DNA from 3 places in the Micromonospora sp. NPDC049366 genome. Region 2 is predicted to be linked to each of the others. Evidence: riboswitches for the same ligand, from Rfam matches in the RefSeq annotation. Region 2 holds a riboswitch; each other region holds the start of a gene.
What was found. Region 2 has a riboswitch for S-adenosylmethionine ahead of thrC (threonine synthase). Riboswitches for the same ligand answer to the same signal wherever they lie in the genome.
Positions count from the first base shown of each region.

Region 1: another riboswitch for S-adenosylmethionine. It lies ahead of ACIBTV_RS29520 (hypothetical protein); the one in region 2 lies ahead of thrC (threonine synthase).
Region 3: another riboswitch for S-adenosylmethionine. It lies ahead of ACIBTV_RS15655 (ABC transporter substrate-binding protein); the one in region 2 lies ahead of thrC (threonine synthase).

Region 1 covers NZ_JBITMV010000029.1:1,183-5,249, reverse strand. Annotated here, with positions in the region: gene ACIBTV_RS29530 (SDR family NAD(P)-dependent oxidoreductase) at 11-868, opposite strand; gene ACIBTV_RS29525 (helix-turn-helix transcriptional regulator) at 1,074-1,937, shown strand; gene ACIBTV_RS29520 (hypothetical protein) at 2,054-2,353, opposite strand; SAM riboswitch class IV at 2,677-2,797, opposite strand; gene ACIBTV_RS29515 (TerB family tellurite resistance protein) at 3,090-4,067, shown strand, end outside.
Region 2 covers NZ_JBITMV010000001.1:289,232-293,298, reverse strand. Annotated here, with positions in the region: gene ACIBTV_RS01355 (GNAT family N-acetyltransferase) at 1-696, opposite strand, end outside; gene thrC (threonine synthase) at 1,042-2,328, opposite strand; SAM riboswitch class I at 2,340-2,474, opposite strand; gene ACIBTV_RS01345 (DMT family transporter) at 2,545-3,522, opposite strand; gene ACIBTV_RS01340 (ArsR/SmtB family transcription factor) at 3,614-3,931, shown strand.
Region 3 covers NZ_JBITMV010000009.1:247,029-251,095, reverse strand. Annotated here, with positions in the region: gene ACIBTV_RS15665 (amino acid ABC transporter ATP-binding protein) at 1-199, opposite strand, end outside; gene ACIBTV_RS15660 (amino acid ABC transporter permease) at 196-975, opposite strand; gene ACIBTV_RS15655 (ABC transporter substrate-binding protein) at 1,020-1,889, opposite strand; SAM riboswitch class IV at 2,148-2,260, opposite strand; gene ACIBTV_RS15650 (nuclear transport factor 2 family protein) at 2,497-2,913, shown strand; gene ACIBTV_RS15645 (glycogen debranching N-terminal domain-containing protein) at 2,923-4,067, opposite strand, start outside.

The DNA of each region.
Region 1 (4,067 bases), on a different contig from region 2:
CAGCGCGTGGTCAGGAGATCTGCCAATCGATCGGCTGCTCGCCCGGAGACGGGATCAGCGCGGTGAACAGCGGACTGGGCGTTGCGAGGACGGCGTTACGGAACTCCGCCCAGTAGCCGTCGGTGCCCAGGATCTGCTTGGCCCTGGGAATGGCTGCCGAGTCCGGCGCGGAGTAGTAACGTACCTTGGTGTTGTCCCCGTCGACGGCGGCTCGGTACACGACGTCGGCGGTGATCGACGGGTCGGAGCCGGTTGGCGCGTTCTTGGAGAAGAACGCATCGATTCCAGCCTGGTAGTCCGCAGGGACGTCCTGCGCAATGTCGATCTTCGTGAAGATGCGGGTGGAGTGCTGTCCGGGCAGGACGGCCTTGACCGCGATGCCGAAGGCGGCCACCTCCAGGCTCATCCCCTCGCTGAGCGCGGCCACGGCTGCCTTGGAGGCGGCGTAGACGGCGCTGTACGGATAACCCTGCTCGGCGGTCAACGAGGAGATGTTGATGATCGTTCCGGAGCGCTGGGCGCGGAAGATCGGCAGGAAGGCCCGGCTGAGCGCGATCAGTCCGAACACGTTGGTCTGGAACTGCCGGTGGATCTGGTCCATGCTGCTCACCTCCACCGGCCCCATCTGGTAGAAACCCGCATTGTTGACCAAGACGTCGACCTGTCCGAACTGCTCGACGGCGGTCTGCGCGAAGGTCCCTGCCGCCTGCTCGTCATCGACGTCCAGCAGCAGCGTCCTGACCCGCTTCAACTCGTCGTGCACCGTCAGGTCGGCCTCCTTGCGGACCGTCGCGACCACGTTCCAGCCTTCGGCGGCGAACTTCTCGACGATGGCCCGGCCCATTCCAGTCGCGGTACCGGTCACCACGATTGTTTTCGACATGGAGGGCTTCCTCTCCTATTAGTTCCGGCCCGGACATTCGTGCCCGCTATGGGCTTTGCTGCGTCCGGGCGAGTGGTGGCTTGCTGACGTGTCCCAGTGTCATCGTGGTGTATCGGGCCGACCAGGTTCGGTTCTTCATGGGAAAGACAGTCCCAGGTATCCGCCGGGGCCCGAGGGTAGATTGGGTTTCATGTCCAATCGTCCGGCGTCCGCCGTGAGCAATCCGCTTGCCGAGTTTCTGCGGGCCAGTCGTGCACGTATCCGGCCGGAGGACGTCGGCCTACCCGACGGCGGCCGGCGGCGCCGCGTTCCCGGGCTGCGCCGTGAAGAGGTCGCCCAGCTGGCCAATGTCAGCGCGGACTATCTGGCCCGGCTCGAGCAGGGACGCGTCACCAGTGCGTCACCCGAGGTCCTCGACGCCCTCGCGGACGCGCTTGGTCTCGACCGCGACGGCCGGGAGTACTTGCATTCGATCGCAGGGCCGAAACAGCGCCCAGGATCCCGTACGCAGACCACGTCGCGGGTTGACCCGCAGACCCAGCGATTGCTCGATAGCCTGTACGAAGTTCCCGCCTACGTATTCGGCCGGAGACTGGATATCCTCGCCTGGAATCCCCTGGCCGCTGCCTTGTTCGCCGATTATGGGGCACTGCCGGAGCGGCAGCGGAACCTTATCTGGCTCACTTTCCTCGATCCGGGTTACCGGGCATTGAACACCGACTGGGCCAGGGCCGCCCAGGAATGCGTCGCCTATCTACGCATGGAGGCCCGGAACTACCCGAGCGATCAGCGCCTGGCCGAACTTGTCGGGACTCTCTCCGTCAAAGACGCGGACTTTCGCACATGGTGGGGCGGCCACCACGTGACCGGCGCCGCACTGCGCCGCAAGATCTACCAGCATCCACTGGTCGGCCCGCTCACCCTCGATTCGCAGCAATTCGACGTCAGCGGCAAGCCCGACCAGCACCTCGTGGTGTTCACCGCCGAACCAGACAGCCCATCCCACGAGGCACTGAAGTTGCTCGCCCAGTGGGCGAACACGCCGGTGGCTTGAAATCCCCGTTCCGAAAGTGCCCTTCCTCCGATTCAGCATCGTGGTTGTAGACCTGTTCTATGGCCGGGACTGTTGGCGATGTCGGCACCGTCAACAGCAGCCGGCCGGACCGGCGATCACCGAGCGGTGGACAGGAATCGGGTCTGGGCGTGCCGCAGGCTGCTGAGGGCGGCGGGCACGGGCACGACGCCATAGCGGTCGAATGCATCAACGCTCGCCCCGAGCGATGGTGGCCACCGCCGCTGCCACTCGACCAGTGGCACCCGCGGGCCCGCTGCGCGCAGCGGCGTGGCGAGTCGGTTGAACTCCACACTTCGCCATTCGAATAGCGCGCTCCAGCGTCGCGTCGCGGCCATCAGCGAGCCGGCGACGTCGGCCGCCGTGGCCGTCGACGGCTGGACCACGTCGCCGTTCATGAGCGAGTGCCGCCCCAGCGGCAGTGCGTTGCGGTGGCCGTACCGTTGGCCGACAACCGCTGAGACGTGTCGGCAGGTTTCGCAGCCCAACCACGACCACCTGGTTCGGGTGGTCACCGTGTCCCGGACGCACAAGACGCACAGGTCGAGGTCGCCGGAGATGTCTCGTCCCTCCTGGTCCGGCGTACGTGATTCACAGCCGCATCGCTGCTCGCGCGGGCCTCCACCGCCGCGGAGATTTCCGCAGGTCAGGCAGACCGCGAAAGCGGTCAGATCCACGTCGTGGAATGGCACGGTGAACTCGCCTTCTGGTGCCCTCAAGGCACCCGCTCTTGCCGGGCCGCAGTTCGCGGTCGGCCTGGTCTTCTCCCGGGGGCACCGTGCGCGGGTGGCGCGGTTGCCGGGTCAGCAAGCCGGGAGGCTTGACGCTGACCACTCGTGACGCCCACGCAGCATAGAGATCAGCGAGGTCGGGAGCAATCCCGAGGGAGCGCGCGGTGGAAGCCCGCGTCGACCGCGGGTGCTCTGGCTGCCGGAGGCCCTGGTGCGGATGAGCAGTTCGGCGTCGCCGGCTCCGCCTGGCTCGCCAGGCACACGGCGCTCCGTGAGGCAGCGGCACGATGGCCGTAGAGCACCGAAATCTGGCCGATGGGGAGATGTTCTTGGGCCGCTGGGAGGACGTCGCCCCGTCGGTGGTCACCGTTAGCCTCTCGCCAAAGACGTGAGAGGAATGGCGATGGACCTTCGTGGTGTTGGGCTTGGGCGGCTGAAGGACGTTGCCGACGCCGCGGGACGAGTGGTCGCCGACAGCACGAGCGTCGCGAGGCAGTTTGTCGCGGATGCTGCTGGCGATGCCCAGGAGAAGGTGAAGCAGTCCGCCGAGCAGGTGATGGCGAAGGTCGGAGAAGTCAAGGAGGGCATCTCGACGTGGTCGTCGCGCGACACCGACAATGTCGGCGACTTGTCCACGCTCAGCGCGGACGGGAAGTTGCTCTATTGCCGGGTGCTGGTGAGTCTGGCGCTGGTCGACGGCCTCCTCGACCCTCGCGAGATCGCGAATCTGTACCTGTTCGCGTCGACGATCGGCCTCGACGGCGAAGCACGGTCGGAGTTGCGTAGGGAGATCACCGGGGCGCAACGCGACGCAGTAGGTGGCGCCGGCGACCCCGACGCCACGGTGAAGTTGTCCAGCGAATTGCGCGACCTCCTTGAGGAGGATCAGCGCGAGCCGGTCTTCACGGTGCTGGTGCGCGATCTGGTGCGAATCTCGCGTGCTGACAGGCATGCCGCGGACGCCGAGCGTGAGCGGATTGTGCTGGTGGCAGCACTCGTGTTCCCCGAGTCAGCTGACGAGGTCGTGGCGGCGACCGAACGGTTCGTGATTGCCGAGGAAGATTTCGCTTCCGGCAAGATCACGACCAGCCAGCTGGAAACCACCACCAAGGACATCGCTGCGAAGGCTGCTGCGTTCGGTGCCCCGATCGCTGCGGTCAGTCTTGCCGGCAGCGTCTCCGGACTCAGCGGGGCGGGAATCACCTCGGGTCTGGCGGCCCTGGGGTTCGGTGGCCTGCTGGGTTTGAGCGCGATGGTCACCGGGATCGGCACCGTGGTGATTCTCGGGGTCGCGGTCCATCAGGGGGCGCGTTGGGTGCTGGCCACCAACGAGCGCGAACGAGAAAATCGACGCGAGCATCTCATCCAGCAGGTCCTCAAG
Region 2 (4,067 bases):
CAGCGCCCGCTCGGTGCCCCGGATCCGCTCGGCGTCGACCTTCTCGGCCTCCCACGTCAGGTCGCCCATCGGCGCGTCGGTCGACAGCCGCCCGTCGAGGTAGGCGATGTCGGCCACGTACTCCTCCGGGATGCGGCCGTGCCAACGGACCGTGCGGTAGCCCGCGGCCCGCGCCCGGGCCTCGGCCAGCAACTCGTCCAGAGCGGTCTGATCGACCGTCGCCGGGTCGAGCCGACGGCGCACCTCGGCGAGCGCGGGCTGGGCGCCCATCGCGGCGGCGAACGCCGCACCCGCCGTCGGGCGCGCCGGGCCGCCGGGCAGCGCCGAGACCGCCATGCCCACCACCCGCTTGCGACCCTGCTCCCGCAGCAGCCGGACGCAGTGCTCGTGCAGCGCACGGCCCACCCCGCGCCGCCGCTGGTCGGGGTGGACGATCAGCTCCACCGTCGCGTTCTCGGTGTTGTCGAGCTGGGGCAGGTCCAGCGTGAAGAGGCCGGCGGGCACACCGTCGAGCCGGGCCAACGCCCAGAGCGTGACGGTGCCGGGCATCGGGTGACGCAGCATGCCGTCGAGGCGCCGGCGGCAGAAGGGCGGGAAGTCGGGCTCGTCGGCGTCGCGGGCCGCGACCCCGATCCGGTAGGCCTCGTCGATCGCGGCCGGATCGGCGGCGTCGAACGGCGCGATCGTGATGCTCATGGCGGGTAGGGTGCGCCCCGAGACGACGATCGGGCCAGCGATTTTCGCTGGCCCGATCGGAGGCTGGTCGGGAGGGACACTCGCACAACGCCTCCGGCGTTGGGTCGCAAGAACTTCAAAAGTCTTCGGCGAAATGCCCTCCCGCACGGAGCATCTTGCGCCGTCCGGTTCCTGCCGTCAAGTCCTTAGCGGTGGGTTTTCCGCACCCAGAGCGAAAAGCCGGTTACCCGGCGGAACGGCCTGATCCCCCGCTCGGGCGAGCCGGCACGATCGAGCCGAGGCTCCCGGACGCGGTGCCCGGGCCGGGCACCGCGTCACGGGGGTCGATCAGACCGGGGGCGCGGGTCAGCCGAGCAGGCCGGCGTCGCGGGCGGCCCGCAGCGACGGGCGGATCCGGTGGGTGGGGCCCACCTGGCCGGCGACGGCGTCGATGGTCTTCAACCCCTCACCGGTGTTGAAGACCACCGTCTCGGCGGCCGGGTCGAGCTTGCCCGACTCGACCAGCTTGCGCAGCACCGCGACGGTCACCCCGCCGGCGGTCTCGGCGAAGACGCCGGTCGTACGCGCCAGCAGGCGGATGCCCTCGCGGATCTCGTCGTCGTCGACGTACTCCATCCAGCCCCCGGTGCGGCGCACCGCCTCCAGCGCGTAGAGGCCGGCGGCCGGGTCGCCGATGTTGAGCGACTTCGCGATCCCCGTCGGCTTGACCGGGTTGATCGTGTCGCTATCGGCGTGCAGCGCGGTGGCGATCGGGTTGCAGCCGGCGGACTGCGCGCCGAACACCTTCCAGCCGCCGGCCGGCGGCTCGACCAGCCCGATCTCGACCAGCTCCGAGAACGCCTTGTCAATCTTGGTGAGCAGCTCGCCGGAGGCCATCGGGATCACCACCTGGGCGGGGATCCGCCAGCCCAACTGCTCGGCCACCTCGTAGCCCAGCGTCTTGGACCCCTCGGCGTAGTAGGGCCGCACGTTCACGTTGACGAACGCGGTGTCCTCGAACTCGTCCGTCTCGACCAGTTCGCCGCAGAGCCGGTTCACGTCGTCGTACGAGCCGTCGATGGCGACGAGGTCACCGCCGTAGACCGCCGTGGTGACGACCTTGCCCTGCTCCAGGTCGGACGGGATGAACACCACCGAGGGCACCCCGGCACGGGCGGCGTGGGCGGCCACCGAGTTGGCCAGGTTGCCGGTCGAGGCGCAGGCGTACCGCTGGAAGCCGAGCGCCCGGGCCGCGGTGAGCGCCACCGAGACGACCCGGTCCTTGAACGAGTGGGTGGGGTTGGCGCTGTCGTCCTTGACCCACAGCGGCGCCGTGATGCCCAGCTCGGCGGCGAGGTGCGGGGCGGCGACCAGCGGGGTGAGCCCGGGGTCCAGGGTGACCCGGGTGGCCGGGTCCTGGCCGGCGGGGAGCAGCCCGGCGTACCGCCAGATGTTCTGCGGCCCGGCCTCGATCTGCTCCCGGGTGACGCTCGCCAGGGCGGCCGCGTCGTAGTCGACCTCCAGCGGGCCGAAGCACTCGTAACAGGCGTGCTGCGCGGCGAGCGGGTAGCGGGCCTGACAGGCCCGGCAGACCAGGGCGCGGGCGGGGCTGGCGGTGGTGTCGATGCCGGACGGGGCGATCGTCGACGTCATGTCGAGGAGTCCTCTCATCTTTCCCCGCATCGCACCGTGCGGCGGGGACGGAATTGGCACCTGCCCCGCCGTCGCTCAGCGGTGAGCGCGCGGGGTGGTTGCCGGGGCGTCGTCGGGCCGTATCCCTCAGCCCCTCTGGATGAGGTATTCAGTTGTACGACCGAGTCTAAGCGCCCACCCGGCCCCGCCCTCCGGCGGTTCCCACGGTGTGAGCCGTCAGCGGCTCACCACCGCCACGGGGTCGACGACCGCGACCGGATCGGTGACGGCGGCTCCGCGCTGCTCGACCACCCGCGGTGACGCGCCGCCGCGCGACCGGTTGACCAGGTTCGCGGCGATCAGCGCGGCGATCGTCAGCCCCGCGCCGACCAGCTCGACCGGGCCCGGCCGGTAACCGCGGGCGATCTGCACCGCGAAGGTGGTCACCGGGACGAGGTTCATGAACAGCGCCGCGTTGGCCGCGCCGAGCCGCTGGACCCCCGTGTTCCAGGCCAGCACGGCGATCACCGCGCCCACCACCACGGCGTACGCCAGCTGCGGCGAGACCGCGCCGAGGTCGGCGGCGGACGGGGCGTGCTGGACCCCGACGAGGTCGGCGGCGACGCTTCCGGCGAGCATCGCGATCGTGCCGGCGAGCGCGGTCAGCGTGGTGTAGCGCAGGGGTGACCAGCCGGCGAACCGGCCCGCCCCGTGCGTGTAGATCGCCCAGCCGACGACGGCGCCGATCATCATGAGCCCGCCGAGACCGAACTGCCCGAGCCCGGCCAGGCTGCCGCGGGTGATCACCAGACCGACACCGAGGAGCGCCACCAGCGAGAGGGCCAGCAGGGCGGGCCGCGGGCGTACGCCGTCCCAGGCCCAGCGGACGAGCTGCGTGACCAGCGGGGTCGTGGCGACGAAGAGGGCGACCTGCTGCGGCGCGGCGTGCTCCAGGGCCAGGTTGGTGAGCAGGTTGAAGCCGGCGAAGCCGACGACACCGAGCACGGCCAGCTCCACGCCCCGGCCCGCCGGGCGGAGACCGGCCCGCCCCTCGCGGAGCAGCAGCAGGGCGACCAGGGCCACGGAGGCGAGCAGGTAGCGCGCGGTGGTCAGGTTGAGCGGGTCGACCCGGTCCAGTGCGCTGGCCAGGACGGGAAACATCACCCCCCAGCTCAGCGCGGCGAGCAGCGGGAAGGCGGCGGCGCGGGAACGCATCCTCGACTCCTATATTCGACTACCTTCGAACCAGCCTCACCGACCCTAGGGCCTTGTTCGACTTCTGTCGAACAAGGGTTACACTGGTCACATGGAGCTGGAGGAACCCGAGCTGCGCGACGTGCCGGTCACCAACGTGCTGGCCGCGCTGGCCGACGACGTGCGGCTGCAGATCGTCCGCGCGCTCGCCGCCGGCGGGGAATACGCATGCGGCAGCTTCGAGTTCGGCGTCTCCAAGGCCACCCGAAGCCACCACCTCAAGGTGCTGCGCGAGGCGGGGCTGACCCGCACCCGGGCCGCCGGCACCAGCCGCTACGTCCGGCTGCGCCGGGAGGAAGTGGATCGGCTCTACCCGGGCCTGCTGGACGCCGTCCTCAACCGGGACACCACCCCCGCCAAACGCGCCTGACCCCGCACCGGCTCCCCGGCGCCGTTACCCAACCGCGCTCGCGCGCCGTTACCCACCCGCGCTGGGGCGCCGTGCTCCACCCCGTTTCCCTGATATCGCGGTGTCCCCGTCGCGCCAACCCCGCGATATCAGGGAA
Region 3 (4,067 bases), on a different contig from region 2:
CGTCGCCACGGTCCGGCTCGATGAGCCGGTTGATGGTCCGCAGCAAGGTCGACTTGCCGGAGCCGGACGGTCCGATGACGCAGGCCGTCTCGCCGCGCGCCACGTCCAGGTCCACTCCGCGCAGCACCCGGTGGGAGCCGAAGGCGAGGTGGACGTCGCGGACGCCCAGGCTGACCGAGGTGCTGGTGTCGGTGCTCATCGTTGACTCCCTCCGGCCGCGCCGGGCAGCGCCAAATCGGCGTCGTCGATGTCGTCGGCCGGAGCCCCGGCCGGGCGGCCGTGCCGCAGTCGCCGGTCGATCGCGTTGACCACGTGGGTCAGCGGCACGGTGAGCGCCAGGTAGAAGAGTCCGGCCAGCAGGAGCGCGGACTCGTTGCCGGTGGTCGCCGCGTAGTCCTGACCGATCCGGAACAGCTCCCGCTCGCTGGCCACCAAGCCGAGGAAGTAGACCAGGCTGGAATCCTTGATCAACGCGATGAGCTGGTTGACCCAGGCGGGCAGGACCCGGCGTACGCCCTGCGGGATGATCACCACCCGCATCGCCTCACCCCAGGAGAAGCCGAGCGCGCGGGCGCCCTCCAACTGGGCCGCCTCGACCGACTGGATGCCGGAGCGGAAGATCTCTCCGATGTAGGCGGCGGCGATCAGCGACAGCGCCAGGATGCCCAGCGGGTACGGGTCGGGACCCCACACCTGCATCCCGAGCGGGGCCAGCCCGACGCCGATCAGCAGGATCGTCGCGGCCGCCGGCAGGCCCCGGAACACGTCGGTGTAGACGCGGGCCGGCCAGCGCAGCCAGCGGGTGCGGGTGATGCCGGCGACCGCCAGCAGCAGGCCCAGCACCGAGCCGAGCAGGGCGGCGGAGACCGCCAGGATCAGCGTGTTGGGCAACCCGACGGTCAGCATCTCGGGTAGCGCCTCGCGCATCGACTCCCAGTCGAAGAACGTCTCCCACAGGGTGCGCAACGGATCCATCAGGTTCCTCTCCTACCGCCCCGCTCGCTCGTACTCGTCTGCCGTCAGGACGCGGCCGAGGCCGACGCCGTCGCGGCCGGAGCCGCCACCGTGCCGCTGCCGGGCTTGAAGTCCGCCGGAACCGGCCGGCCCGGGTAGTACTCGGCCTGCAGCCTGCTCCACGTGCCGTCCGCGATCACCTCGTCGAGGCCCTTGTTGAGCGCCTCGCGCAGCTTGTCGTTGCCCTTCGCCACCGCGTACGCCGTGGGCGCCGGGCTGAGCTCCTTCGCCGCGACGGTGATCTTGCCGCCGCTGTCCGCCGCGGACTTCTCGCCGATCTCGGCCGGGGCGATCCAGGCGTCGGCGGTGCCGGCCTTGAGCTGGTTGATCGCGCCGTTGTAGTCCGGCACCCGCACCGGGTCGAGGCCCTTGCCGGTGGCGTAGTCGTCCTGGACGGTGCCCTGCACGACCACCACCCGCTTGCCCGAGAGCTGGTCGAAGCCGGTGATCGGGGAGCCGGCCGGGACGTCGAGTCCGAAGTAGCCGAAGTCGTAGCCGTTGCCGAAGTCGACGGTCTTCTTGCGCGCCTCGGTGATGGTGATCGACGAGCTGCCGACGTCGAACTTGCGGTTGTTGACCTGGGAGAGCAGCGCGGAGAAGTCGGTGCCGACGAACTCCACCTTCAGGCCGATCTTGCCGGCGACCGCGGTGAGCAGGTCGTTGTCGAAGCCGGTGAACGTACCGTCCTTCAGGTACACGTTCGGGGGCGCGTCGGTCAGGGTGCCGGCGCGCAGCACACCGGGCTGAAGCAGCCCGTACGGGTTGTCCGCCGCGCTGGACGAGGCGTCGTCGCCGCACGCGGTGAGGGCGGTCGCGCCGAGGACGGCGGCCACGCCGAGGGCGGCCACCCGGGTCAGGGCAGGAAGGAATCGCACAGGTGTCTCCGGAGGGTGTTCGGTGGCGGGGCACGGACGTGCGCCGCCGACGGTGCGCCGGAGGGCGTACCGCGGGATCGATCAGGAAAAGGAGGTGCGGCGCGTCAGCGCGGGGCGCCGGGGCGACACGCGGCGCTGCAGACCCACATCATGTCGACGTGCCGACGCCGGGTCAGTGCCGGCGGCGCGGCGAAGCCGAACGATGGGGTGGTGATGCGGGACATGCGGCTCTCCTGGGTCGTTGTTGACCTGGGAACCAGGCCACGCTTGCACCGGAGGTCGCTCCGGTGCCCGGTCCTCACCCGGGGCACCCCACCGCGGAGGAGGGTTGCCGGCCAGCAAGCCGGGGCTACGCGCTGGCACTCATGACCTGCGGCGAGGTTAGCACTCCGTGACCGGCTGCCGTCCAGCCGTTATGACCACCCTCACGCCGCGCACCCCGGCCGCCGACCGGTCGCCGGGCCGTTGTGGTCCCGGTGGGTGTCCGCGACCGGCCTCGACCGCCGCGCGCCGTCGATAGAGTGGCGGTGGAGACCGGCGGACAGGGGGGTCGCGCCACGCCACGGAGCCCCGCCGTGCCGCCCGCCCGCAGAGAGGTGGTCGTGTCATGACGGCTAACCGGGACCTCGTCGCCCGCGCCTTCGCGGACTGGTCCGCCGGCACCGCGCCGATCAGCGACCTCTTCGCCCCCGACATGCGGTGGGAGGTCGTCGGCCACTCGGTGGTGGCGGGGACCTACCAGGGCGCCGAGGACTTCCGCACCCGGGCGATGGAGCCGTTCAACGCCCGGTTCGGCGAGGACAGCCCGTACCGCCCGGTGAACCTGCGGGCGATCTACGAGGACGCCGACGCGAACACCGTCATCACCGTGTTCGACGGTGCCGGGGTGACGGTGGACGGCTCCACCTACGAGAACACCTACGCGTGGTTCCTGACCTTCCGCGACGGCAAGGTGGTCGACGGCGTCGCCTTCTTCGACAGCTTGGCCTTCAACGAGCTCTGGCGGCTCCCGCCGCGCGGCTGACGGCGCGGATCACTCCGCGGCCCGCAGCTCGTGCCGGGTGCCCTCGGCGTGCACGTTCCAGCGACGGCCGAACGCGGGCAGCCCGTCGAGCCGGATCCAGCCGAACGGCTCCGGAATGTGCGGGTCGACGACCAGCCGACCCTCGACGGCATCCAGGCCGAGCAGCGTACGCAGGAACAGCAGCGGCGCCCCACTGGCCCACGCCTGCGGGTTGCACGCCGTGGGGTAGGGGACCGGCCGCAGGCCGAACGCGCGGTCGTAACCGGAGAACGCCTCGGGCAGCCGGTGCGCGGAGAACGTCGCCGCCTCCAGCATCGACGTGATGATCCGGTGCGCCTCATCGTGGTGGCCGTAGCGGGCGAGACCCGCGGCGATGAGCGCGTTGTCGTGCGGCCAGACCGTGCCCAGGTGGTAGCCGATGGGGTTGTAGCCCCGGTCGGCGGTGGACAGCGTCCGCACGCCCCAGCCGGAGAACATCTCCTCCGACATCAGCTGGTACGCCACCGCGCGGGCCCGCTCCGGCGGCACGATGCCGCTCCACAGCAGGTGCCCCATGTTCGAGGTCATCGAGTCGATCTGCCGCCCGTCCCCGTCCAGGCCGATGGCGTAGTAGCCGCCACGGTCGGGGACCCAGAAGTCGCGGTCGAACCGGTCGCGCAGGGCCGCCGCCTCGGTCCGCAGTCGCGCGGCCAGCGCCGGGTCCTGCCACGGCCCGGCGGCGAGTTCGGCCGTCCGCAGCTTCGCGTCGTACGTGTACCCCTGCGTCTCGCAGGTCGCGATCGGCAGCGTCGGGATGGTCCCGTCGGCGAACTGGACCCCGTCGTGGGAGTCCCGCCAGCACTGGTTGCCCAGGCCCTGCGTCGAGCGGGTCGCGTAGCCCACGTAGCCGCGCCCGTGCAGGTCACCGCACTCGTCGATCCAGCGCAGCGCGGCCTCGGCGTTCGGCCGCAGCTCGCGGACCAGCGCGTCGTCGCCGGTCCAGCGCCAGTACTCGGACAGCAGCACCAGCCACAGCGGGGTGGTGTCGGCGCCACCGTAGTAGGGCTGGTAGGGCTTGATGCCGAGCTGTGTCAGCTCCCCGGTCCGGTACTCGTGGAAGATCTTTCCCGGCTCGCGGTCGGTGAAGTCGTCGTACTCGCGGGCCTGGTGCGCGG